DNA from 2 places in the Paenibacillus sp. alder61 genome. Region 1 is predicted to be linked to the other one. Evidence: a T-box and tRNA genes for the amino acid it is inferred to sense, from the RefSeq annotation. Region 1 holds a T-box; the other holds one or more tRNA genes.
The links. A T-box is a leader RNA that pairs with one kind of tRNA and senses whether it is charged. The one in region 1 lies ahead of LBW89_RS22790 (valine--tRNA ligase), so its partner is inferred to be a tRNA-Val.
Positions count from the first base shown of each region.

Region 2: it encodes a tRNA-Val, which carries the amino acid that the T-box ahead of LBW89_RS22790 (valine--tRNA ligase) is inferred to sense. The anticodon was not compared.

Region 1 covers NZ_JAIUDG010000025.1:67,349-79,536, forward strand. Annotated here, with positions in the region: gene LBW89_RS22780 (RluA family pseudouridine synthase) at 1-422, shown strand, start outside; gene LBW89_RS22785 (LysM peptidoglycan-binding domain-containing protein) at 585-1,940, shown strand; T-box leader at 2,099-2,371, shown strand; gene LBW89_RS22790 (valine--tRNA ligase) at 2,469-5,144, shown strand; gene LBW89_RS22795 (bifunctional folylpolyglutamate synthase/dihydrofolate synthase) at 5,266-6,642, shown strand; gene murC (UDP-N-acetylmuramate--L-alanine ligase) at 6,593-8,026, shown strand; gene LBW89_RS22805 (SPOR domain-containing protein) at 8,193-9,332, shown strand; gene LBW89_RS22810 (Maf family protein) at 9,572-10,174, shown strand; gene radC (RadC family protein) at 10,291-10,962, shown strand; gene LBW89_RS22820 (rod shape-determining protein) at 11,001-12,035, shown strand; gene mreC (rod shape-determining protein MreC) at 12,148-12,188, shown strand, end outside.
Region 2 covers NZ_JAIUDG010000018.1:90,071-102,258, reverse strand. Annotated here, with positions in the region: gene LBW89_RS19075 (hypothetical protein) at 1-89, shown strand, start outside; gene LBW89_RS19070 (hypothetical protein) at 806-1,198, opposite strand; gene LBW89_RS19065 (hypothetical protein) at 1,506-1,748, opposite strand; gene LBW89_RS19060 (hypothetical protein) at 1,807-1,956, opposite strand; gene LBW89_RS27560 (hypothetical protein) at 2,312-2,440, shown strand; tRNA gene LBW89_RS19055 (tRNA-Val) at 2,969-3,041, opposite strand; gene LBW89_RS19050 (hypothetical protein) at 3,181-3,471, shown strand; gene LBW89_RS19045 (GNAT family N-acetyltransferase) at 3,679-4,125, shown strand; gene LBW89_RS19040 (DUF3892 domain-containing protein) at 4,198-4,437, shown strand; gene LBW89_RS19035 (MBL fold metallo-hydrolase) at 4,505-5,239, opposite strand; gene LBW89_RS19030 (copper amine oxidase) at 5,410-5,967, shown strand; gene LBW89_RS19025 (DUF1292 domain-containing protein) at 6,082-6,405, shown strand; gene LBW89_RS19020 (aminotransferase class I/II-fold pyridoxal phosphate-dependent enzyme) at 6,472-7,947, opposite strand; gene LBW89_RS19015 (MFS transporter) at 8,132-9,400, shown strand; gene LBW89_RS19010 (YktB family protein) at 9,428-10,051, opposite strand; gene LBW89_RS19005 (hypothetical protein) at 10,342-10,938, shown strand; gene gndA (NADP-dependent phosphogluconate dehydrogenase) at 11,095-12,188, shown strand, end outside.

The DNA of each region.
Region 1 (12,188 bases):
AGATCGGCCGGGTTTATACGGCGCTGGTGGAGGGGCAGGTCTCCCCGGCCCTCCGCGTGATCCATGAGCCGATCGGCCGGGATCGGCACCACCCTTCCCGGCGGCGGGTTTCCCCGTCGGGGAAGGACGCGCTGACGCGGGTGGAACTGGTCGAGACGTATCCGAAAGCGAGCCTGGTGCGGCTGACGCTGGATACGGGGCGAACCCACCAAATCCGCGTCCATCTGAGCCATGCGGGGCACCCGTTGGTCGGGGACGCCCTTTACGGCGGGAGTTCCCGTCTTTTTCCGCACCAAGCGCTGCACGGGGAGAGTCTGACCTTTCCCCATCCATTGACGGGGGAACTCATCCGCGTGGATGACCCCTGGCCCGAAGAATGGAACCGGCTCCGTGAACAGTTGCGGCAGGGGAAAGAATCCTAAAAAGGACATGCGCGGCATTACGCTGCTAATGAGCCGGAATTCCGTCAAAAATCAGGCATGCACTCTATTTTCAAGCATATAGATAAGAACGAGCGATGATGGGGCCCTTCATCCTGTGCGGACCCCAATCAGGTCTGGTAATGCTGAAAGGAGGCAACCTATTTGACGGATTCATCCTACGGTTTAAGGTTTGATATTTATGAACGCGTACATTTGTCGGAACAGGTAACCGGAATCGACGAATTGGAGGAAATCGAACTTTTTCCGAGAATCCAGGTCGTTCCGGGCGAAGAGTACGCTTCCCTCCGCGGGCATCTGCTGTTGTCGGGACTGTATCGGGGGGAAGGCGGCACGCATGAATTGGAGCATTGGATCCCGGTAGAGATTACGATTCCGCTTAGCCGGGTCGGTAAGCTGGAGGACATTGCGGTCGAAATCGAGAATTTCGACGTGGACCTGCTTAGCGCCAGAAGCTTGAACATTACGGGCGTTCTTTCGCTTCAGGGAATCGAAACCTCGTCGGTCAGCGTGGAATCGGAAGAGTGGAAGGACCGGGAATTCGTAACTTCCCATGAACCGGCTCCCGATTTTCGCGGCGAGGCGGAAACGAATCGTTCGAACCCGTGGGGGCGGGAATTCCAGACCGGAAATAACGAGCGGAACTACGCCGATCCGTTCCGTGCATGGGAGCAGGAAGCCCAGCCCGGTTCGGAAGATGCGGACGAGCAGCCGCAGGTTCTGAAGTGGAACAATGTAGATTCGCCGCTGTTTGCTCAGGCCGTGCTGGAGGACAAGGGGGATGCGGATTGGACGGAGCCCCCGGGGGGACCTCGGGAACCCGTTTTCGAGGAATGGGCCGAAAATGCGGACGAAGCGCCGGATGAACGGTACGGGAGATGGCGGGAAGCGGCTCGGGAGCCGGATGACGCCCAGGGGGAACCGGAGCATGCTTTACCCGTAACCGCCGCCGAAACGGTACAGCACCTGGAGGAACGGGACCGGATGGAGGCGGCTCCTGAATCCGCGCCGCTGGCGGAGTACGAGAACGAGCTTCCTGTCCTGGCCGAGGCGGACCCACTCGAAGAGGCCGTATCGGAAACCTTGGAAGATAAGGACCAGATCCGTCCGGAGCCCGCCGAAGAGAAAAAGGAGATGAAAATCGCCCTTGGCAGCAAAAAGAACGAGGCAGGGCAGCATGACGACCATTTCGGAATCAGCAAGCTGCTGTCCACTCCACGGCAGGATGCCGAACCTGCATTTGAAGCCGGGGAGCAAGAAAGCGTTCAGGCTGCCGCCCAAGACTCGGGGGACGGCGAGGAAGTACGGTGGAAGAGCCTGTTTATCGGCAGTAACGAAGAGCAGACGCCTTTCCGCAAAGTCAAGCTGGTTATCGTCCAACGTGAAGAGACACTGGATGAGATCGCGGAGCGGTATCAGCTCAGTACGCGGGAACTTCAACTTTACAATCGCCTGAGCGAACAGCATTTGAATGAGGGACAGGTGCTGTATATTCCCTAATCGACCGGATGCGTACCTTGGAAAGCTGCACAGTGAATTGTGCGGCTTTTTTGTTTTGTCTCTATATGGAGGACAAATGTCCATTTTTGTATCGTCAGGTTGACTCCGGGACATAATCAAGCTATTATGAAAAAGATAAACGCCATGTATAACCCATTACAAAGACCAGGAACGGGAAGAGTAGGCAGTGAACCCTTCAGAGAGCGGAATTGATACGCTGGAAAATTCCGTAGGATACAGCTGACCGAAGTCGCCCGGGAGTCGTCCGTTTGATCCATATCGTTCCGGTATGCTAGAACGGGCCGGCCGCAGCCGTTATCTGTATGAGTGTCGCAAGCCTTGCGGAGTCAACCGGGAAGATTCAGGGTCCCTTGACCGCCTGCCTGCGAAACAAAGGTGGTACCGCGAAAGTAAAGCCTTTCGTCCTTTGAGACGAGGGGCTTTTTGTGTTTTCTTGGCCCATCATGATCAAACCTCAAACTTAAATTGTGCCAAAGTTATTTCAAATGTAATGGAGGTCAAGTACAAATGACAGAAAAGCAAACACAGCAACCTTTGTCGGCGGAAATGCCGACGACATACGACCCGAAAGCGGCGGAGCAGAAATGGTACCGCTATTGGCTGGAGGGGGGATTTTTTAAGGCGGGGCAAAAACAGGATGCCGAGCCGTTCACGATCGTAATCCCGCCTCCCAACGTGACGGGAATGCTGCATTTGGGGCATGCGCTGGACTGTACGCTGCAGGATATTTTGATTCGGACCAAACGCATGCAGGGGTATGACGCCCTTTGGCTGCCGGGCACGGACCATGCCGGGATCGCCACGCAGACGAAAGTGGAGCAGAAACTCCGGGAGGAAGGGTTGTCGCGCTACGATCTCGGGCGTGAAAAATTCCTGGAACAGGTATGGCAGTGGAAAGACAAATATGCCGAGTCCATTCATGAGCAATGGGCGAAAATGGGCTTCTCCCTGGATTATTCCCGCGAGCGTTTCACGCTGGACGAGGGCTTGTCCAAGGCCGTCCGCGAAGTGTTTGTGAAACTGTATGAAAAAGGCTTGATTTACCGGGGCAAATATATCATTAACTGGGACCCAGTAGCGCGTACCGCCCTTTCCGATATCGAAGTGGAGTACAAAGAAGTCAATGGACACCTCTATCATTTGCAGTATCCGTTGAAGGACGGCAGCGGTTCGATCACCGTGGCCACGACGCGTCCGGAGACGATGCTCGGCGATACGGCGGTTGCCGTTCACCCGAAGGACGAGCGATACAAGGACTTGATCGGCAAAACGCTGATCCTGCCGATTATCGGTCGCGAGATTCCCGTTATTGCCGACGAGTATGTCGACAAAGAATTCGGCAGCGGCGCCGTGAAAATTACACCGGCTCATGATCCGAATGACTTTGAGGTCGGCTTACGTCATCAATTGCCTCAGATCACCGTCATGGACGAAGGCGGCAAAATGAATAAGGACGCGGGCAAGTACCAAGGGATGGACCGCACCGAGTGCCGCAAACAAATCGTCAAGGACCTGCAGGAGCTGGGCGTTTTGATTAAAATTGAAGACCATGTGCATCAAGTCGGACATAGCGAACGTACCGGCGCCGTAATCGAGCCTTATTTGTCCACGCAATGGTTCGTCAAAATGAAGCCGTTGGCGGAAACGGCCATCGCCGCCCAAAAATCCGGAAACGGCGTGAATTTTGTACCGGATCGTTTTGAAAAGACCTATCTTCATTGGATCGAAAATGTCCGCGACTGGTGTATTTCGCGCCAATTGTGGTGGGGACACCGGATTCCGGCCTGGTATTCCGAGGAAACCGGCGAGATGGTTGTGGCTTACGATGAAGCGGAGGCGCGGGCCAAGCTGGGACGGGACGACCTCAAGCAGGATGAGGATGTATTGGATACCTGGTTCAGCTCCGCGTTGTGGCCGTTCTCGACGCTCGGTTGGCCGGATGAAGCCAGCGAGGATCTGAAACGTTATTTCCCGACGAGTGTGCTCGTGACGGGATACGATATTATCCCGTTCTGGGTTTCCCGCATGATCTTCACCGGTCTGGAGTTCACCCAAACGATTCCGTTCCGCGATACGCTGATTCACGGATTAATTAGGGACAGTGAAGGACGTAAAATGTCCAAATCGCTCGGCAACGGGGTCGACCCGCTGGAGGTTATCGAGAAGTACGGCGCGGATGCCATGCGTTATATGCTTTCCACGAGCAGCACTCCGGGGCAGGACCTTCGCTTCCATTGGGAACGCGTAGAGCAGGCGCGGAATTTTGCGAACAAGATCTGGAATGCTTCGCGGTTTGCCTTGATGAACCTGGAGGGCGTCAAATTCGAGGACATCGACATCAGCGGGGAGCTGAGCACGGCGGATCGCTGGATTTTGCATCGCTTTAACGAAACGACGCGGGAAGTTACCCGATTGATCGACGCTTATGAGTTCGGGGAAACCGGACGTCAGTTGTATAACTTTATTTGGGATGATCTTTGCGACTGGTACATTGAATTCGCCAAGTTGTCTCTATACGGGGAAGACGCCGCGGCGAAGCGGAAGACCCAATCGGTTCTTGCTTACGTATTGGACCGGACGCTGCGGTTGATCCACCCGTTCATGCCGTTTATTTCCGAGGAAATATGGCAGCACCTGCCGCATGACGGCGAAACGATTACGTTGGCGGAATGGCCGAAATACGATCCTGCGCTGGAAGCGCCGGACGCCGTTCAAGAAATGAACCTGCTGGTTGATATGATCCGCTCCGTCCGGAACATTCGGGCCGAAGTGAATGTGCCGATGAGCAAGAAAATCGAGCTGCTTGTCAAACCGGCGAATTCGGAACTGCTTGACATCGCTAACCGGAACGCCCATTACATCAGCCGTTTCTGCAACACCTCGCGGTTGGATCTGTCCATTGAGGCGGCGGTGCCGGATAAGGCGATGACCGCGGTCGTTACCGGAGCCGAACTGTATCTTCCTCTTTCCGGGCTCATCGATATCAGCCAGGAGATCGCGCGGCTTGAAAAAGAGCTGGACCACTTGAACAAAGAAGTCGAACGCGTGGAGAAAAAGCTGGGGAATGAAGGGTTTGTTTCCAAAGCCCCGGCCAAGGTCATCGAGGAAGAAAAGGCCAAGATGGCGGATTACGCGGAAAAGCGGGATAAGGTTCTGGCACGGATCAGCGAATTGAAAGCTTAAGCTAAAAGGATGCAGACAATCCGGCTGAATTCTTCCCGGCATCGGGAGAGGCTCAGCCGGATGCTTGCTATCTGCTGATATAAGCAGGTTCATTCCATTAAAGATGTGAAGGTGAATGCAAATGGGGGTTCATATAGAAGGAGATAACGGCGAAGCGCTCGAAAGCTACGGCGAGGCCGTCGATTGGATCAACGGTTTGATTCCGTTTGGAATACGTCCGGGACTTGATCGGATTCATCAGTTGATGGAGCGGCTGGGGAATCCGCATCGACGCCTGAAATTTATTCATGTGGCCGGGACGAACGGGAAAGGCTCTTCCTGTGCCTTTTTAACCCGTACCCTCCTGGAATGCGGTTATAGCGTAGGGACGTTCACTTCGCCGTACATTACCAAGTTTACGAACCGGTTTCAGTATAACGGGCAAGACATTCCCGAGGAGACGCTGCTTAAACTAAGCAATCGGGTACTGCCTTTAGTCAAAGATATCGCGGAAAGCGAGTTGGGCTCACCGACGATGTTCGAGGTCAGTACGGCGATCGCTATCCTTTATTTTGCCGAGGAATGTTATCCGGATGTGGTAGTATGGGAGACCGGGCTTGGGGGAAGGATGGATGTTACAAATATTGTAACGCCTGTCGTTTCTTTAATCACGAATATCGGTTATGATCATACGGACATCCTCGGGGACACGATCGAGCAAATCGCCAAGGAGAAAGCGGGGATTATCAAAGCCGGGATTCCGGTAGTGAGCTGTGTCGAGCAGCCCGAGGCGATCGCGGTACTAAAGGAGACGGCCGCCGGGCAAAAGAGCACCCTTTACTTGCTTGGTGAGCAGTTTTTTTATGAACGTTCTCAAATTAGCGAGCAAGGGCAGGATATGCAGTTCCGTGGACCGTTTCGCGACTTTTCGTTGAACCTCTCCATGTTGGGAGAGCATCAGTGCAAAAATGCGGCCGGTGTAATGATGGTTCTCGAAATTTTGCGGCAGTATATGGCCTTCTGTTTGGAGGACGCGGATGTTCTTCGCGGGTTCCGGAACACGACGTGGGCGGGAAGGCTGGAGCAGGTGTCCGGGAATCCGCGCATCGTGCTCGACGGAGCCCATAATCCCGAAGGAGCGGAGTCGCTGGCCAAAAGCTTGCGGGAAACGTTCCGCTATCGGCGTCTGATTTTGATGATGGGGATGCTGGCGAATAAGCATCATCGCGCCTACCTCGAGCATATATTACCTATAGTGGATACGCTTATACTGACCGAGCCCGATTTCCGCCGAAAACTGGATGCGGGCGCGTTATACGATCTGGTACTTGAGCTGAAGGATTCAGTGGCGAAGCCCGATCTGGAAATCGTTGTGGAGCGTGATTGGAAAAAGGCGCTTGCGCTTTTGGAGTCACGGACGGAACGGGAGGATCTTGGGGTGGTCACCGGCACGTTGTATATGATCTCGGATGTGCGGGCAACCCTTTTGCATCAAACCGATTCTGAAAAAGGCTGGTGAATGGAAATTGCTAAATACAACTGAACAACATGTGCATTTTATCGGTATCGGTGGCTATGGCATGAGCGCTATTGCCCGAGTGATGCTGGAGATGGGGTATACCGTGACCGGATCGGATGTCGCTTCCCAGGAACTGACCGAGAAGTTGGCCGCCAAAGGGGCGAAAATTTATATCGGGCATACCGCGGAGCATGTGCACGGTGCGGACCTTGTAGTTTATTCCACGGCCCTTCCGAAGGATAATGTGGAACGGCTTGAAGCGGAGGAGCAAGGAATTCCGATCTTGCACCGTTCGCAGATGTTGGCCCGCTTGCTGAATGAACGGCAGGGCGTTGCGGTTGCCGGCGCGCACGGCAAAACGACGACTTCGTCGATGATCGCGCTGGTCATGGAGCAGTGCGGCACGGATCCGACGTACATTATCGGCGGAGAAATTATGGGGATCGGGACCAACGCGAAGGCGGGACAAGGACGTTTTGTCGTCGCCGAAGCGGACGAGAGCGACGGGTCTTTCCTCCAATACCATCCTTCCATGGGTGTGGTCACCAACATTGAGGCGGACCATCTCGAGAACTATGGCGGGGACTTCGGACGGCTGAAAGAAGCTTATGTCCAGTTTCTGAACCAGATCAAACCGGATGGAGTAGCCGTTGTTTGCGGAGATGACGCTAATATTAAGGAGCTTCTTCCCGATCTCAACTGCCGCGTCATCACTTACGGCATGGGACCGGACTGTGATTATTCGGCCGACGGCATCAAGCTGGGGGATCGGCATGTCACGTTCCTCATGAAAAAGGGACAGCAGGAATTGGGGACGATCGAGCTTTCCGTACCGGGTAAACACAACGTATATAACGCTATGGCTACGGTCATCGTCTGTCTGGAGGCGGGCATCCCTTTCGCGGATATCGCGTCGGCGATCATCGGTTTCCATGGTGCAAAGCGCCGGTTCCAGGTGCTGGGAGAGAAGGGCGGCGTTCTTGTGATTGACGATTACGCCCATCATCCGACGGAAATCGAGGCGACGATCGCCGCGGCCAAAGCGACGGGCAAACGGATTATCGCCGTGTTTCAGCCGCAGCGGTATACGCGCACGTTTTTCCTGCTGGATGCGTTCAGCCGGGCCTTTGGCGAGGCGGATGAGGTGATCATCACGGACATATACTCCCCAGCCGGCGAACAGCAAATCGAAGGGGTCCATTCCTCCAAGCTGGTTGAACTTATCAAGGAGAACAGCAATGCCGGAGCTCGGTACCTTCCGACGAAGCAGGACGTCATCGCGGACTTGCAGGGCCGGCTTCAGCCGGGGGACCTGGTTCTTACGATGGGCGCCGGCGATATTTGGAAGGTCGGGGATACGCTGGCCAAAACTTTGACCGATTAACGGATCCGCCCGAATCTTAACCGATCAGGACGATATGGAGAAAAAACGAATGTAAAAGGAAAAACCTCGCGGACTTGAACTGCGAGGTTTTTCTTGCGGTTTGGCATATAAAGAACCGCCCGCTCATATGGTATCTTTAGAAGAATGGACAAGGAGCGTGCGGACAGTGGATAAGGCCAAAATGACATTCCGTTTTGACGATGGGCAGCAGCGGCGGCGCGGCATGGAGGAGAGCGCGCCGCGTGTGGTTTCGGCAGCCGAAATGAAGCCGGAGGCGCTGCCGCCGGTTGAAGAACCGGTTGCCTCCATATCCGACGGAGAACCGCGGCATCGCGGGGAGTCGCCGTCCGGTGGAGAGACCGTCTACCGCCCGGTGGAAATCGTCGACGACTGGAACGACCCGTTTACGGATTATACCGGGACCGGGGGGGCGATCCTCCCGTCGTATACCACCCGTAAGCCAAGGACATCGTGGTGGAAGGTGGCGGGTTCCTTGACCGGCGCCATCGTTACGGGCGCTCTGTTCGGTTTCGTGGTCTTGTCCATGTTTAACGGGGACGTGAGCGTTCCCATCCCGGGGGTTTCCGTGCCCGATCGTTCCTCAGCCGGCCAGTCTGCGGATGTTCCGGTTTTTGGGGAAATCGGCGGGGACCCGGGGGATGAAGGGAATGCGGGGATGCCGGTAAACATCGCGCTGCCGGGACAGACCTATCACTTTTTGCAGTACGGCGTATTTTCTACGGCGGAGGGAGTCGAACTGGCTCAACGGGAACTGGAGGCGTCGGGGATTGCCGCAGCCCGCGACACCGTCGACGAGAAGCGGGTTTATGCCGGGGTTTCTTCGGACAGGGAACAAGCCAAGTTGCTGAGCGGCCAACTCAAAACAGCGGGAGTACATCTGATTCTTCACGAAATCGCGCTTCCCTCTTCCGCCGAGATTCTATATAACGGGGATGTAACCGCCTTGGAACGATATTTTGCCCGGAGCGCGGAGTTGATCGATTGGCTCAGTACATTGTCCGCGTCCCGTCTTGTGGAGGTCAAGCCTCAGCTTTTGTCGGCGGAGGAACAATCGGAGCTGGGCGAGCGCCATCAGCGATGGACGGAAAGCGCGGCGGCGGTCCGCGCCAACCAGCCCGAAGCTTTCGCGCTGGAGGCCGGAAATCTGGAGAAAGCGATGAACAGCGCGGTCGAGGCGATGGCCGAGTACCAGAAAAAAGGGGCAAAAACGCTGCTTTGGGAAGTGCAGGATGAAATCATGAGCTTTATTTTGGGGGAACAAAAAATGGTAGGGGGTCAAGCTTAGTACAGGACCTCCGGGTATATAAAACGGCAGGAATGGTAATACCTTCCCCTGCCGTTTTTGTGTTTGTATTGCTGCTGAATAAACCTTATAATAATGAAGTGTCAAAAAATGGCGAGCAGACAGCTTTTAAAGCTGTGTAATCGTTTTTCACCAACAAAGAGAGTTTAGAGGTCGGCAGCAAGAAGGAAGAGAGGCTTCCTTCGGACAAGCCCGCTTCGAACAAAGGAGAGAAGTGCATCTTGGATGCTTCCATAACTCGACGCATTATCCTAGCTTCGACATCCCCGCGACGCCGCGAGCTTGTCGCTTCTTTACATATTCCGTTCGACATTGTTCCCAGCCATGCCGAAGAGTCGACCCCGGAGGGCTGGTCGCCGGACAGAATCGTGACGGAGCTCGCCAAACGGAAAGCCGAAGCCGTATACCGGCAACTTGATGACAGGGACCGACAAGGCGTGATCGTCGGCAGCGATACGATCGTCGTCAGGGACGGCACCGTTTTGGGGAAGCCGGCGGACCAACGGGAGGCGGCCTCGATGCTTCGTTCTCTGCAGGGCAGAAGCCATGAGGTGTACACCGGTGTAGCCTGTATCGATAGCCGCACCGGCGCCAGTAAAGTGGATTACCGCAGGACCGTGGTGACGATGAGAGCTTTGCGCGAAGAAGAGATTGAAGCTTATGCCGCGAGCGGTGAAGGACTCGACAAGGCGGGCGCTTATGCGATTCAAGGCCTGGGCGCGACGATCGTCACCGGCATTGAAGGATGTTACTTTAACGTAGTAGGATTACCGTTGTCCTTGCTTGCGGAAATGCTGGCATCGTTCGGAATCCAAGTGTTTTAACTTGTAAGGGAAGAGATAAAGCATATCCTTCCGAATCGTAACTTTGTCGTAAGGCCTTTTGGCTTTGCAAATACATTCGGAAGCGAGGGATCGCATTGGATAATGCAACAAACTATATGCTGCGTGACATTCCCGATGAGGAACGCCCCAGAGAACGCATGCTGCGTTACGGGGCGGGAGCTTTAAGCCAGACGGAGCTGCTGGCTATTTTGCTGCGGACGGGGACCCATCGTGAATCGGCGCTTCATATGGCGCAGCGGCTGCTCGGGGAAATCGGCGGCATTCGCGGCATGATGGACCTGAGTCTGGAGGAATTAACGAATATGAAAGGGATCGGCCCCGCCAAGGCCGTCCAGATTAAAGCCGGCATCGAGTTGGGTCAGCGGCTTGCCAAAGCCCGGCTGCCCGAGGCGCGGGTCATCCGCAGCCCGCGGGACGCCGCAGACCTGCTCATGGAAGAGCTCCGTTTTTTGCAGAAGGAGCACTTTGTCTGTTTGTTTTTAAATACAAAAAATCATATCATTGCTCAAGAAACACTGTCGATCGGAAGTCTTAACGCCTCGATCGTTCACCCGCGGGAGGTGTTCCGCGCCGCTATCAAATGCAGCAGCGCCTCCCTCGTCTGTGCCCATAATCATCCCAGCGGCGATCCGACGCCAAGTCCGGAAGACATCCGGATGACCCGGCGGTTATTGGAAGCTGGCGAAATCGTAGGCATCGACGTGCTGGACCATATTGTGATCGGAGACGGAAAGTTCGTCAGTTTGAAGGAGCAGGGCTTGATGTAATATAATCGATAAGATATAGAAGGAAAGGGAGATACAGCATGTTGGGTGGCTTTACGAAAGATTTGGGAATCGATTTGGGAACGGCAAATACTTTGGTTTATACGCGTGGAAAAGGCATTATCGTAAGGGAACCTTCGGTAGTCGCCATTCATACCGATACGAAGAACATCGTGGCGGTCGGCGAGTCGGCCAAGAAAATGATCGGGAGAACGCCGGGCAACATCCGGGCGATTCGTCCGATGAAGGACGGCGTAATCGCGGATTTCGACACGACGGCTACGATGATCAAATATTTCATTCGCCAGGCGCAGAAGCAGCGTTCCCTGTTTCAACGCCATCCTAACGTGATGGTTTGTGTTCCGTCGGGCATTACGGCCGTGGAGCAGCGCGCCGTGGAGGACGCGACCAAGCAGGCCGGGGCCCGCGAGGCCTATACGATCGAGGAGCCGTTTGCTGCGGCAATCGGTGCGGATCTGCCGGTCTGGGAACCGACGGGCAGTATGGTCGTCGATATCGGCGGCGGTACGACCGAGGTCGCCGTGATTTCGCTGGGCGGCATCGTTACCAGCAAATCGGTGCGCGTGGCCGGGGATGAAATGGATGAATCGATCATCCAATACATCAAACGGCAATATAATCTAATGATCGGAGAAAGAACCGCAGAACAGCTCAAGATGGATATCGGCTCCGCGCTTGCTTTGGAAAAGGTGGAGACGATGGAAATCCGGGGCCGGGATCTTGTGAGCGGCCTGCCTAAGACGATCACCATCACGTCGGATGAAATTTCCGAAGCGCTTAGCGATACGGTGAACGCGATCGTTGAAGCGGTAAAAGTCACCTTAGAGAAATGTCCTCCCGAGCTGGCCGCAGATATTATGGATCGCGGGATCGTGTTGACCGGCGGAGGCGCGCTTCTCCGCAATCTCGACAAACTGTTGGCCCGCGAAACGGGTATGCCGGTTATCGTCGCGGAGAACCCGCTGGACTGCGTGGCGATCGGAACGGGAAGAGCCTTGGACAACATTCATTTGTTTAAGTCAAAAAGCAGTTCGGCCCTTCGCTCCAGACGATAGGTCGCATATGCCCCTTGGATAAAGCGGCGCCGTCCGACCCGGACGGCCAAGCCGTTTTTCTCTGTTTTTATAGTGAGTAACTTGAAATGGGAGAATTTAGTAAGGTTGGAGGGTGCTGAAACTGTTTAAGCTGCTGGGCAACAAAAGACTGTT
Region 2 (12,188 bases), on a different contig from region 1:
ATAAACTTGTTAATTTTATGAATGAAAATGGAAATATCACTTTAAACGACTTTATGGAAGCATTGAAAAAGAAGACGGGTAACAGCTAAATAAAACTTCAAGAGCAGGTGAAGGATATGAGTAATTTTGATGGAGAAAATTTTGCTAACAATGTTCTCCTAATTATTGTCATTACGTTGCTGATATTCGGATCCACCGATATTGAGAATCTGTCCGGTGCTCCGACTGCGACTTAAGCGGGGAAAATGGATATTTGGCTCAATTTTAAAATTGTCCCCCAATATAGGTTTTTTGGTCCCTTATTAAATCGCAAGACAAAAAAGAAGCCTTGCTACACCAAGCTTCTTAGCTATGATCTGTAGTGGGCTCGAACCACTGACCCCCACCCTGTTAAGAATGTTTTTTATTTTGTTGAATATTGTTGGAGTGCGAAAACCCTTAGTATATAAGGGGTTTTCTTGTTCGTATCATTGTTCGTGTTTGTTGGTTTTTGGTGCCGATATTTAACTTTCGGCACCAGATTTGGCACCAGAAATTTGGAGTATCGAGAGAAGGTGAGGCCACTTTTCTATACTTGAATTATCTAAAAGTTGGATGGGCCGGATTCCAAGTTGCCCACCCTGAATGGGCTTTACCCGATCGCTTTAGGATAAAAAAATCGGATATCGAATTGGCAGCAATTAGGGATTGGCTGAAATAGGCAAGGTAGCCCGTAACAAATATCTTGGAGGATTTCCGAAATAAAGAGGCGAGCCAGTGTAAGAAGTGCTGCCTGGTCATGGCTTTTAATTCGAATTACATGCTCTTAGTCAGATGAACCAGTAGCGGTTACTTCTACTACAAGGTCATTAAAATCTCCATCATCCACAAAATCGTCAAACCCCACTACATTTTGCTCATTTACCCGGACTTTGCTCTGAAGCCACCTTCCACCGTCTGATGTCGGAAAAAAGGCCCATCCAGCTATGCAGTACGTTGCAATGATATCATTAAAGCCGTGTAGGACTATGCTCTGAAAATCGGAAGTACTATATTTTTCAGTGTACTTAAGTTTTTCAGGTCCGTAGATGCCAATACCTTGTGGTCTACTTGCATTGACTGAAAAGGTGAGCTTCCTATTTTCCCCCGCAGGAATATCAATTGAAACATAAGTCTCCCTAGCCAATTCGTCTAAACTTGCCGGAAAAATTAATGCCATAACTTCCACCTCTTAAGTTTATTTATCGTAAGTATGTGGAGTGTATGTTTTTTTATTCACCAATTAAACTGATCAAATATCCCCACATCAACCCGCCTGTGCGACGCATGCAGGAACGCAATGATATTCCCGTTGTTCTTTGCCGGGAGCTTTTCGAAATGATCTCTCACCTGGTCCTCCCATTGCTTCACCGTAATGTCGGAGGATTTCAGGTGATCTATCTGATTCATAATCCATCCATACTGATCTGTTGTTACCCTCATATGCTGTTTATTCTTTTTCTGGCTGAAGTATTTCAAATAGGTTTTTATATAGGGATTTTCGTAAATATCCAGCCCCCACGACATGATCTTGCCGCGCTCATTTTTGACCGGGTTCCCAGTTGCTCGAGCTCCTTCATGCCGGCGCGGATACTGTCCTTTCCCTCGGTCGTGTGCCTGACCAGCTCGTCAATGTAAAAACGGAAACTGTCAAGTTTGGAGAGCATGTACGCCAGCAGCCCACGGGCCTTGATCTGTTCAAACAAAGCTTCGCCCACACCTTTCAACATACGGGACAACGCCAAAATTTGCGTTTGGCATCGTCAGGCCGGCGAGGATTTCTTTGCGCTAAAGGAGCGGCAACTTCCGCAGGTCCTCGCCTTTGTACCGCAGAATGTCGAACACAGCATAATAGGCCGGAAGGGTAGCGGAGAGGCGTGCAATTTTGCCGGCGCGCTTCGCCTGGAACCGAGTCATTACCGACTCGAAATCGGACACCCCGGTCGCCGGGTCCACGCATGCGATTTCACCGTCAAGTTCGATGTCGTGTGAAAATAAACCGCAGCTAATCTCCGGGTACTGCCGAGTGCAGGGTGGACGTTAGCGGACTCTTGCGAGAAGATCAACCGGTGTCCGTGATTTTCGGTTCAAATATGGAGCGCGGATCGCTGAACGGACCGGGGCTGTTGTGAGTAACATTGGATCAATAAATTTAAAACACCTCTTTACCGATTATAGCGTTTGGCTATCCAGTAGTGAGGCGGTAAGTTATGGGCGAGTTGTTATCCGCGACCATCACAACGCATAGGGCGAAGTTGCTCGCCGCATAATACTACCAACAGGAGGTGTATTGATGGATAAGAAGAATAATGCGAAGCACAGCTCCAAGCAAGTAAAAAAGAAATTAGGTGTTCCAAATCTTAATACGGAATTTGCTGATGCAGATCCCCCTAAAGGAACGTCCCAAAAGTCGAAGCAATAAAATGACATAAGACCACCGAGGCATAAGCCAAAGTGGTCTTTTCGTTGTCTCGCCTTTTTACTTATAGGTAGCAGACGTTGCAGTATATTCATTCACTTCGAACGTTAGGATATTGTTGAAAATAACGTAATCAGTACGTTTGCTGAACGGTCCTTTGTTGTTATTGTGCTTGTCAATTGCGTATTTGGATGGGCCGCTGCCGGCATCCTTTGCATCATACCAATTGTGGTATTTTCCTGTTAGAGAAACCAGAAGCAAATTGAATTACCTTAATGGAACAGCTACCGGAAAACCAAAGATAGATATAAATTTACCACATGGTGGATTACCAGTGGCCGCTTTATATTTGAATTTAGTTTAAATCCCTCTACTGGAAGTAGCAAAATTAATTCTATGAAAATAGACAAAACGGTCTAAAAAAAATTAAAAATTGATGAGACCCCAATTCGGCCCCAATATAGGTTTTTTGGTCCCTTATTAAATCGTAAGAAAAAAGAAGAGCCCTTGCTACGCAAGGGCTCTCAGCTATGATCTGTAGTGGGCTCGAACCACTGACCCCCACCCTGTCAAGATGGTGCTCTCCCAGCTGAGCTAACAGATCAGAATATAGTGAAGACAAAATTTATATTAGCAGGAACATAGGGAGATGTCAATTCTTTTTTTCTGAATAGGTGCGGTTATCCGGGCAACAATGAGAACTAGAACCCAAGACACTCATTTGCCAAGGAGGTAAAAACCTTATGTTCAAACGCAAACTTACGGCCCTTCCCAAGCGCCCTATACGCAAGGGGGTTCTGGGAATGACCGTCGCCTTGGCGTTTATGACTTTGGCTGGCGGATGTATGCTGGCTCCAAGCCAGGCCACTCTGGACCGGCAAGCGGTCGCTTCGCCTTGGTGGCTTGGTCCCTTCGTCACCGATGGCGTCTATGCGCCGACCGTGGAGGAAGAGGTCTACTCGAAAGAGACCATCATCCATCCCCAAAGCGAAGAGCCAAGCTCGGGCTACTCTTCGTCCCATTTGCGGGAGTAGCCTTTTTTGGTGACATAGAACATGGAGGCGATCAATAACACCGCGATAAGCACAGCCGCTGCGATCGTAACGCCCATAACCATAGCCGGATCGACCCCTCTCCCAAATAAATCGCTTCTGCAACCAACTATACACGAAAACGGTTTTTTTGTATAATGTTGCAGTTCAATGTTTATTGATGTAACACCATCTAGGGGAGGCATGTAAATGGCTGCAGTGATTATACATGTGGAGACGCAGGAGCAATTGGAGCATTGTCTTGAAATTCGCAAGGAAGTGTTCGTCAAGGAACAGAATGTCCCGATCGATCTGGAAATCGATGAATTCGACAAGCTTAGCCCGGATGTGCATCATGTCCTGGTGGAGGTCGACGGGACCTACGCGGCAACCGGGAGATTGACGTACTATAAGGACAATTCGGCCAAAATGCAGCGGATCGCCGTGCGCCAAGCGTTCCGCTCCCATGGGATCGGAAAAATCCTGCTTATCGCGCTGGAGGAGCTGGCGAGAGAGCTGGCCCTTTCGCAATCGGTACTGGATGCGCAATGCCAGGCCGAAGGCTTCTACCGCAAGCTCGGCTACGAAACGATTTCCACCGAGCCGTTCGATGACGCGGGGATTCCGCATGTACGGATGGTCAAACCGCTCAAGTAGATTCATATTCTGCGAAAAACAGGACATGCTATACCCATCACCCAAACTCAAACAGAGGAGATGTGAGGGCAGATGGCTATGGATACAAGAGAAAGGTTTATTGCGGTGCAAAAAAACGGCGACGGAGATCTGACCGCTTTTAAAACCTCAAGCGGCCGCGTTTTGGATTACGAGCAGGCCAAGCGCGAGGTCCAGGCCGGAGCGATTGCCGGGGCCAACCTGTTTAAGGGAAGGGACGGAGAAATGTACATCCGGAGCGATGCGGACGGCGATCCGAGCAACAACTTGGACGCGCTCCCTCGTTTTGAGTAAATCCTTGAAATTCCATAACTTAAACAAGCAGCCCGACCGTGAATTCCGGCCGGGCTGCTTCTCTTTGTTACAACGTATAGATTTGATGCTGGCGTAAAAACTCCATTTCTTCGGTCTGTCCGATAAAATTCTCCATCTCGTCCCCGTAATGCATCAGCAAAATAATTCGGCGGATTTCCGCCGGAAGGGACAGAAGCTGCTTGAGCTCGGTATGTACTTGGCCGGGGCCTTGAAGTTGAACTTCGTGCAAAATTTTACGGCAGTTTCTTTCTTCGACCAGACGGGTCAGCAAATCCCGTTGAAAGATCATATCGGCACTGTAAAAAGTCTCGCCGTTGATGTAAAGGGAGTAGCTGTCTTTACCTGGGATATGCGGCGTTTGAATCAATTCGACGGACAGGCATGGAGAGAGGTGGTGCGCAGTGCCTTCCGACAGCACTTTCACCTCGAAGGCATCTTCCAGCGATGCGATGCCTTCCTGGGTTAATCCTCCTTTCAGCGTATGTTCCCACAGCGGATGAACGAGCTTGTCGGCGATATACAAAACGGGCTTGCGGCCCCAAATAAACTTCATGCGAAAAGCGAATTCTTCCAAGCCGCCAACGTGGTCCCCGTGGATATGCGTGATCAGAATCCCGTCGATCTCATCCAGGGACTTGTCCAGTTGATGCAGGGAGAGCGGAGCCGTAATTCCGCAATCGATGAGCAGTGTGTAATCTTCCGCGTACAATATAGCGTTGTTGTTGTAATACTTCTTGGCGAATGCGCTGCCCGTACCCAGCATTTGAAGGCGCAGTGGCAATGTTACCCCTCCTTGGTTTAATCTGCTCCCATTAATGTACACGATTTTGAATCCGAACGAAAGAGCGGGCCCGGCAAAAAAAGTGGATTGTTTCAGTCGATGACCGCAACTTGAGCCTATCCCCGGAGTATAAATTTACATCAACACGAATGTAATGGAGGGTTACTTGGATGAAATGGAGAAGAGTTGCTGTACTGGTCGTTGCATTCTCCCTGATGGGAGGTTCTATGTTATTTGCCGATTCGGCCACCCAAAAAGTGAAACTGTTCCTGGACGGACAAGAAGTACAGGACGGGGGCTACATCGTCGACGGAAAAACTTATGTCCCGGTTCGTGAATTGGAAGGCCTTGTCGAATATGATGAGGCAACGAAAACGGTCAAATACTATAAACCGAATGTTCACATGTTCTTGTTTACGGGCGACACGGTCATCGGAAACATCAATATTAAGAAAACCGGTAAACTAAAATTCAATGTGTTCGCTCAAATTGACGGACTGCGGACGGATATTTCCGCGGTGCGCGTTTCCATCACCGCTCCCGACGGCGAATCCAAAGTGATTCAGTCCGACGAAATTAAGGAGCAGCGGGATAATTTCTGGTTCCGTACAAATGATTACACGTATGATTTCAAATCCGAAGGGAAGTATATCATTGGCTTCTATATGAAGCCTGTAGGAGGCGACTATACCCTGGTTTCGGAGAAGACGGTCATCGCCGAGAAATAACCGGGGGATACCGCGCCTTTGCCAAAATTGACCTGCCCCTTCTAAAATGATACGATACGAGGGAAACCGACAGGTTTTGGCAACCCATCAAATTAACCGAAGCGAGGTATTTCAATGAGCGATCACAAGCACGAACACGGTGAAGCTTGCGGCTGCGGACACGACCATGAGCATGATCATGAGCATGAGGAGTTCGTATTGACGCTGACGGATGAACATGGCAACGACGTAGAAATGGTTCTTGTCGAGACGTTTGACGTCGGCGACAAATTATATGCCCTTCTGTTGGAACGGAACAATCCGGAAGCCGACGGCATCATCCTGCGTATGGAAGAAGAGAACGAGGAAATGGTGCTTTACAATATCGAAGACGAGGACGAATGGCGTCAAGTGGAGGAAGCTTATAACGAGCTGGTCTCCCAGCAGGACGAAGCTTAATCGTTCGAACATAAATAGGGCTGTCCCAAGCGAGTGTGCTTTTGGGACAGCCCTTTCGTTTCAAGCCTAGAAAATCGGATCGGCCTCGACGATAACCTTGACGTTGTTAATGTACCGGTCTTCGGGCCCTTTTACGGGGAGACCGACTTCCACGTGATCGACGATATAGTCGATATTGCTCTGCGAGATCACTTCCCCCGGCAGCAGGATCGGAATACCCGGCGGGTATACATAAATGAACTCGGCGATGATGCGTCCCGCCGATTCCCGAAACGGGATGACCTCCGTATCCGCGTAGAACGCATCCCTGGGGATCAGGGAGAGCTGCGGGATTTCCGGGATTTTGACGATCAGCTCGTTCGCGTTGTTCTCCTTGTAATAGCACTCGGACAAGCTCCGCAGGGCCGTCAGCAGCGTTTCGATCGATTCCTGCGTGTCCCCCGGGGTAATGATACACAGAATGTTATACATGTCGCTGAGCTCCACTTCCACATTATAATGCTCGCGGAGCCAGTTCTCCGTTTCGTAGCCGGTGATCCCCAGATGGCGCACATGGATCGTCACTTTGGTCGGATCCAGATCATAGGCCGCCTCGCTGCCGAGAATCTCCTCGCCGAAGCTGTACAACCCCGGGATCTTGTTGATTTCCCGGCGCAGATAATGGGCCATTTCCAGCGACTGCTGGACCATCTCGCGCCCGTGCAGGGCGAGATTTCTGCGGGCGGTATCGAGTGAGGCGAGCAGCAGGTAGGAGGTCGAAGTCGTCGTCAGCATACTGATGATCGTCTGCACGCGATTCGGGCTGACGAGACCGTTCTTGGTGTTGATATTGAGCACGGAGCTTTGCGTCATGGAGCCGCCCAGCTTATGTACGCTCGTGGCCGCCATATCCGCTCCGGCCTGCATGGCCGACATCGGAAGCTCCTCGTGAAAATGAATGTGAACCCCGTGGGCTTCATCCACAAGCACAGGGACATGATAGCTGTGCGCCAGATCGACGATGTCCTTGAGATGGGCGCAGACGCCGAAATAGGTCGGGTTGATGACCAGGACGGCTTTTGCATCCGGGTGGCGCTCCAGCGCCCGCCGCACGGACGAGGAGGTGATCCCGTGATCGATCCCGAGGTTCGTGTCCTGCGCGGGGGATACGAATACCGGCTTGGCCCCGGAAAAAATGATCGCGGACATCACCGATTTGTGAACATTTCGCGGAACGATAATTTTATCACCGGGAGAACAAACGGACATGACCATAGTCATGATGGCTCCGCTCGTGCCTTGTACCGAGAAATAGGTATGGTCCGCGCCGAATGCGTCGGCGGCCAGCTTTTGCGCTTCCTCGATCACTCCGGTCGGCTGGTGAAGATCGTCCAGCGGAGCGATATTGATCAAGTCGATGGACAGGGCGTTATCGCCAATAAATTCGCGGAATTCTTTATCGGTTCCGAGCCCTTTTTTATGCCCGGGAATGTGAAATTGAACGGGGTTGGCGGCCGCATGTTTTTTAAGTGTGGAGAAGAGCGGCGTTTTTTGGTGATCCATAGGGCCATCCCTGCCTTTCATAAAATTTTAACAAGGTTGAGTATAGCAAACTGGGACCGGAATGCAAGCGAAGTTTGCTGCCAGGCCCTGGGAGCAGCCGAGGCAGGTTAAGTTGACTGCGAAAAAGGATAGACTGGAGAGGACGGACTTTAAAAGTTAGCCAAGAGAAAGGAGAGAACCGACCATGGAACTGGCTGCCAAATTGCCATCGCGAAAACTGCTTACCCCCACTTTTATTTGCTTGTGGATTATTATGTTTTTGGTTGAATTCGTAAAGGGGGCTCTGATCGTTTCGATCCTGCCCGTTTATATAGGAGATGTGCTGAAACTCAGTGCGTTTGCCATCGGATTGTCTTTCTCGTGCCAATATATCGGGGATAATCTGTTTCGCAGCCCGGCGGGCTGGCTGATCGAACGGATCGGCTTCCGGATGACGATGACGATCGGGCTTTGCATCACGTTTGGGGGCGTTTTTCTGATAACGGTCATGAAAACGATGGGGTTCATCGTATTGGGGTGCACCTTGCTCGGGGTCGGTACCGCTCCGTTATGGCCCTGTGTGCTGATGGGCATCACGTCCGTCACGGAAGAAAGCAAAAATTTCGCCACCGCCATGGGCGTTATTCAGATTTCGAGCCTGGGCGGAACGGGGCTGGGACCGGTCATCATCAATTTTCTGGTCGGATTGTCGTATACGCTCGTTTTCTGGATCCTGCTCGGATGCATCGGCATCGTCATTCTTGTCTCCCTGCTCTTACCGGGGAATACCGGCGGGAAGTCGAAATCGCCTTCAGCGGCAGGGAGCGAGGACCAAACTTCTCTGTGGAAGGGGGGGCTTTGGGAAAATATCAAGCAGACCCACCGGCAGATTCGCAACAATCTGAAGGTCAGCCCGCTTCTATACCCGGCGTTGTTTTTGCAGTCTTTTGCCATCGGCCTGCTGACCCCCGTGATCACCCTGTTCGTAAGGACGGAGCTCGGACTCTCTCCGGAGGCGTTCAGCTTGATGCTCATCGCGGGTGGGGGAATTACCGTGCTCGGACTGATTCCGGTCGGCAAAATGGTCGACAAGTACGGCACCGCGCTCTTTTTGAACATCGGCTTTTCGCTCTCCGCCGTGGCGGTCGGATTGTTCGCCTTTACTCGGAATCTTCCGGCCGTATGGGCGCTCGTTATGCTGATCGGACTGAGTTACGCCTGCATTCTGCCGACGTGGGACACGATGATTTCCCGGATTCTGCCGAAAGGGGAAAAAGGGACGGTCTGGGGGCTTTTCCTGACGATCCAGGGCTTCGGCATGGCTATGGGCCCCGCCGTGTCGGGGAAAATGTGGGACGGCTGGGGCGCGCCGGCTCCGTTTGTGGCAAGTGCCGTCTCGATGGCGCTGCTGTTCTTTCTCCATTTGCATCTGTCGCGCAAAAAGCCCGCTTCCCCCGGAAAACCGATCCGGTAAGAAGCAGGCTGGGAAGTTTGCAGTGGTTTAGAAAGAAGCTTTGTACAAGGGAAGCAGGGAACGGAACGTCTCTTCGATCTTGGCGGTAAGCTTGTCCCCGTCCCGCAGAATCAGTTCATTCCGGTCCAGCCGAAGGCCGCACATGATTTCCGCTTTTTTGACCGACTTTAGCTTCTCGCCCATGCTCCGGAGCTCGGTAAGGCCGGTTTCACGATGCGGCGTGCCGTCCGGATTCATATGGTCCATCGACCAGTAGAATCGGGCGGGGACGACGGCCTTCAGCTCGTCGGCGTGCTTCATCATGTATTCGGCAAAAACCGACTTATTCGGGCTCTCGTAGATCACCGCGAAGATGACGAACAAATGGGTGGAGAACATACCGACCTCGAAGTGAGGAAGTGCCTTATACCCTCGTTTACTCCCGGCCCACGCCACCCAGGTATCGATCGGCGGGTTAACCTTGCGCCGCGCATGCTTGGCCACATGAGGATGCATTTCCTCCCCGCACAACGCGGACAGATAAGGAGCGAGCGAACCTCCCAGAGCCTCCAGTTTAGGGCGAATATGGCCGATGATGGCCTCCATTCGGGGCTCGAGCCCCGGTACGGTCAACGCATCAAAATCCTGTTCGGTAAATCCGTTAAAACTCATGTTTTCCGACCTCCATTACAACGCTAACTGTTTGACTTATGTCCCAAGTATAACACACTTGGCACGACCGGATTCCCGGGTTCGGGGCGGGGCAAAACGGCCGGAGGATGGAAGAACTGCGCCCTTTTGCGTCAGAAACAGCCCGATGAGGGTAAAAATAATCAATAATCCAAGTTCTTTTACATAAGATGAAGTATAAGATAGGGTAAGCCGAAAGTGGGAGGAAAGCGAAGACGCCGAAGCCCTTCAAGACAAGGGAAACGGAGTCTTGAAAAAAGGGAGGGAGTGCCGTGAACAAAAGCTATGAAGTGGAATACTGCAACCTGGAACTCCGATTCGACCGCCGGCACATACAGCAGCTGATCCGCGATTTGATCCAAGACGGATATTCTTTATATTGGAGTGAAAACGAATCCATTTTTATCATTTCCGTACGCACGGGACGCAAGCTGACCAAGCTGCGCTTTCAGCGTCTGGGAAAAGGATACAAGCTCGTGGGCGATTATGTGATCAAGGACGCCAAGCTGGCCGAATGGCTGGAGAAGCTGATCGGCGAACTGCGGGGGCATGCGGTGGTGAAGCGATTCAAGGACCGCCAAATTTTTATCGAGAATATTCTGTTCGGCGAAGTGATTCGACTGGTGGAAATCAACGGGATGGAACACCGCGTCATCTACCAGAAAGGCCCGGTCTTGGACCTGGAGAAGATGGCGGAAATCTACGCCTCCCAATCGGCGGAACAGCAGTTGGAAACCCTGCAGCAAGAGCTGGACCGGGAACTGGAACGATTGTATGAAGCGCTGCAAAAGGGCGACGATGCGTCGGCCGAAGCTTGCAAGGAAAGATTGCGCAAGATTCGGATCAAACTGATCGCCCTGGAATGGTAGGCGTATTTTAAGGTAAACTATGATTAAAATCATTGCCGGCCCCCTAATACATGGGGGTTGTTTTCTTGGGCGCCGGCCGCAAGGGGTTCACTTCTGTACGCAAAAGAGTTAAAATGATATTATTGATAAAAAAATAGTGTGCAAAGGATGGAGACCATGTCAAAACAACAGATTGGCGTTATCGGCTTGGCCGTTATGGGCAAAAACCTGGCCCTCAATATTGAAAGCAGGGGCTTTACCGTTTCGGTATACAACCGTTCCCCGCAAAAGACGCATGACCTTCTGGAGAACGAAGGCAAAGGTAAAAACCTGGTCGGCACGTTCTCGGTCGAGGAATTTGTACAGTCCCTTGAAACGCCTCGCAAAATTTTGATCATGGTACAAGCCGGTTCCGCAACCGACGCTACCATTGAGAGCCTGCTTCCTTACCTGGATCAAGGCGACATCATTATCGACGGAGGCAACGCTTTCTTCCCGGACACGCAGCGCCGCAGCAAGGAGCTTGAAGCCAAGGGCTTCCGTTTCATCGGAACCGGGGTATCCGGCGGTGAAGAAGGCGCCTTGAAAGGACCTGCGATCATGCCTGGCGGCCAAGAAAGCGCCTATAAGCTGGTCGAGCCGATCTTGACGGCGATTTCCGCGAAAGTGAACGGCGATCCTTGCTGTACATACATCGGACCGGACGGTGCCGGACATTATGTGAAAATGGTCCACAACGGCATCGAGTACGGCGATATGCAATTGATCGGCGAAGCCTACCACTTGCTGAAAGACGTTCTTGGCGTGGATGCCAAGGAATTGCATGAAATTTTCACGGAGTGGAACAAAGGCGAGCTCGACAGTTATCTGATTGAAATTACGGCCGACATTTTCTCGCAGTATGACGAAGAGACCGGCAAGCCGATGGTCGACGTGATTCTCGATGCCGCCGGCCAGAAAGGCACCGGCAAATGGACAAGCCAAAGCGCGCTGGATCTCGGCGTACCGTTGTCCATGATCACGGAGTCCGTCTTCTCCCGCTTCTTGTCCGCCATGAAGGAAGAGCGCGTAGCGGCAAGCAAAGTGCTCAGCGGTCCGGCCAAGAAACCGTTCAGCGGCGACAAAGCGGAGTTCATCGAGAATGTGCGCAAGGCGCTGTTCGCCAGCAAAATCGTATCCTACGCCCAAGGCTTCGCGCAAATGCGCGCCGCTTCCGACGAATACGGCTGGGATCTGAAATACGGAAACATCGCGATGATCTTCCGCGGGGG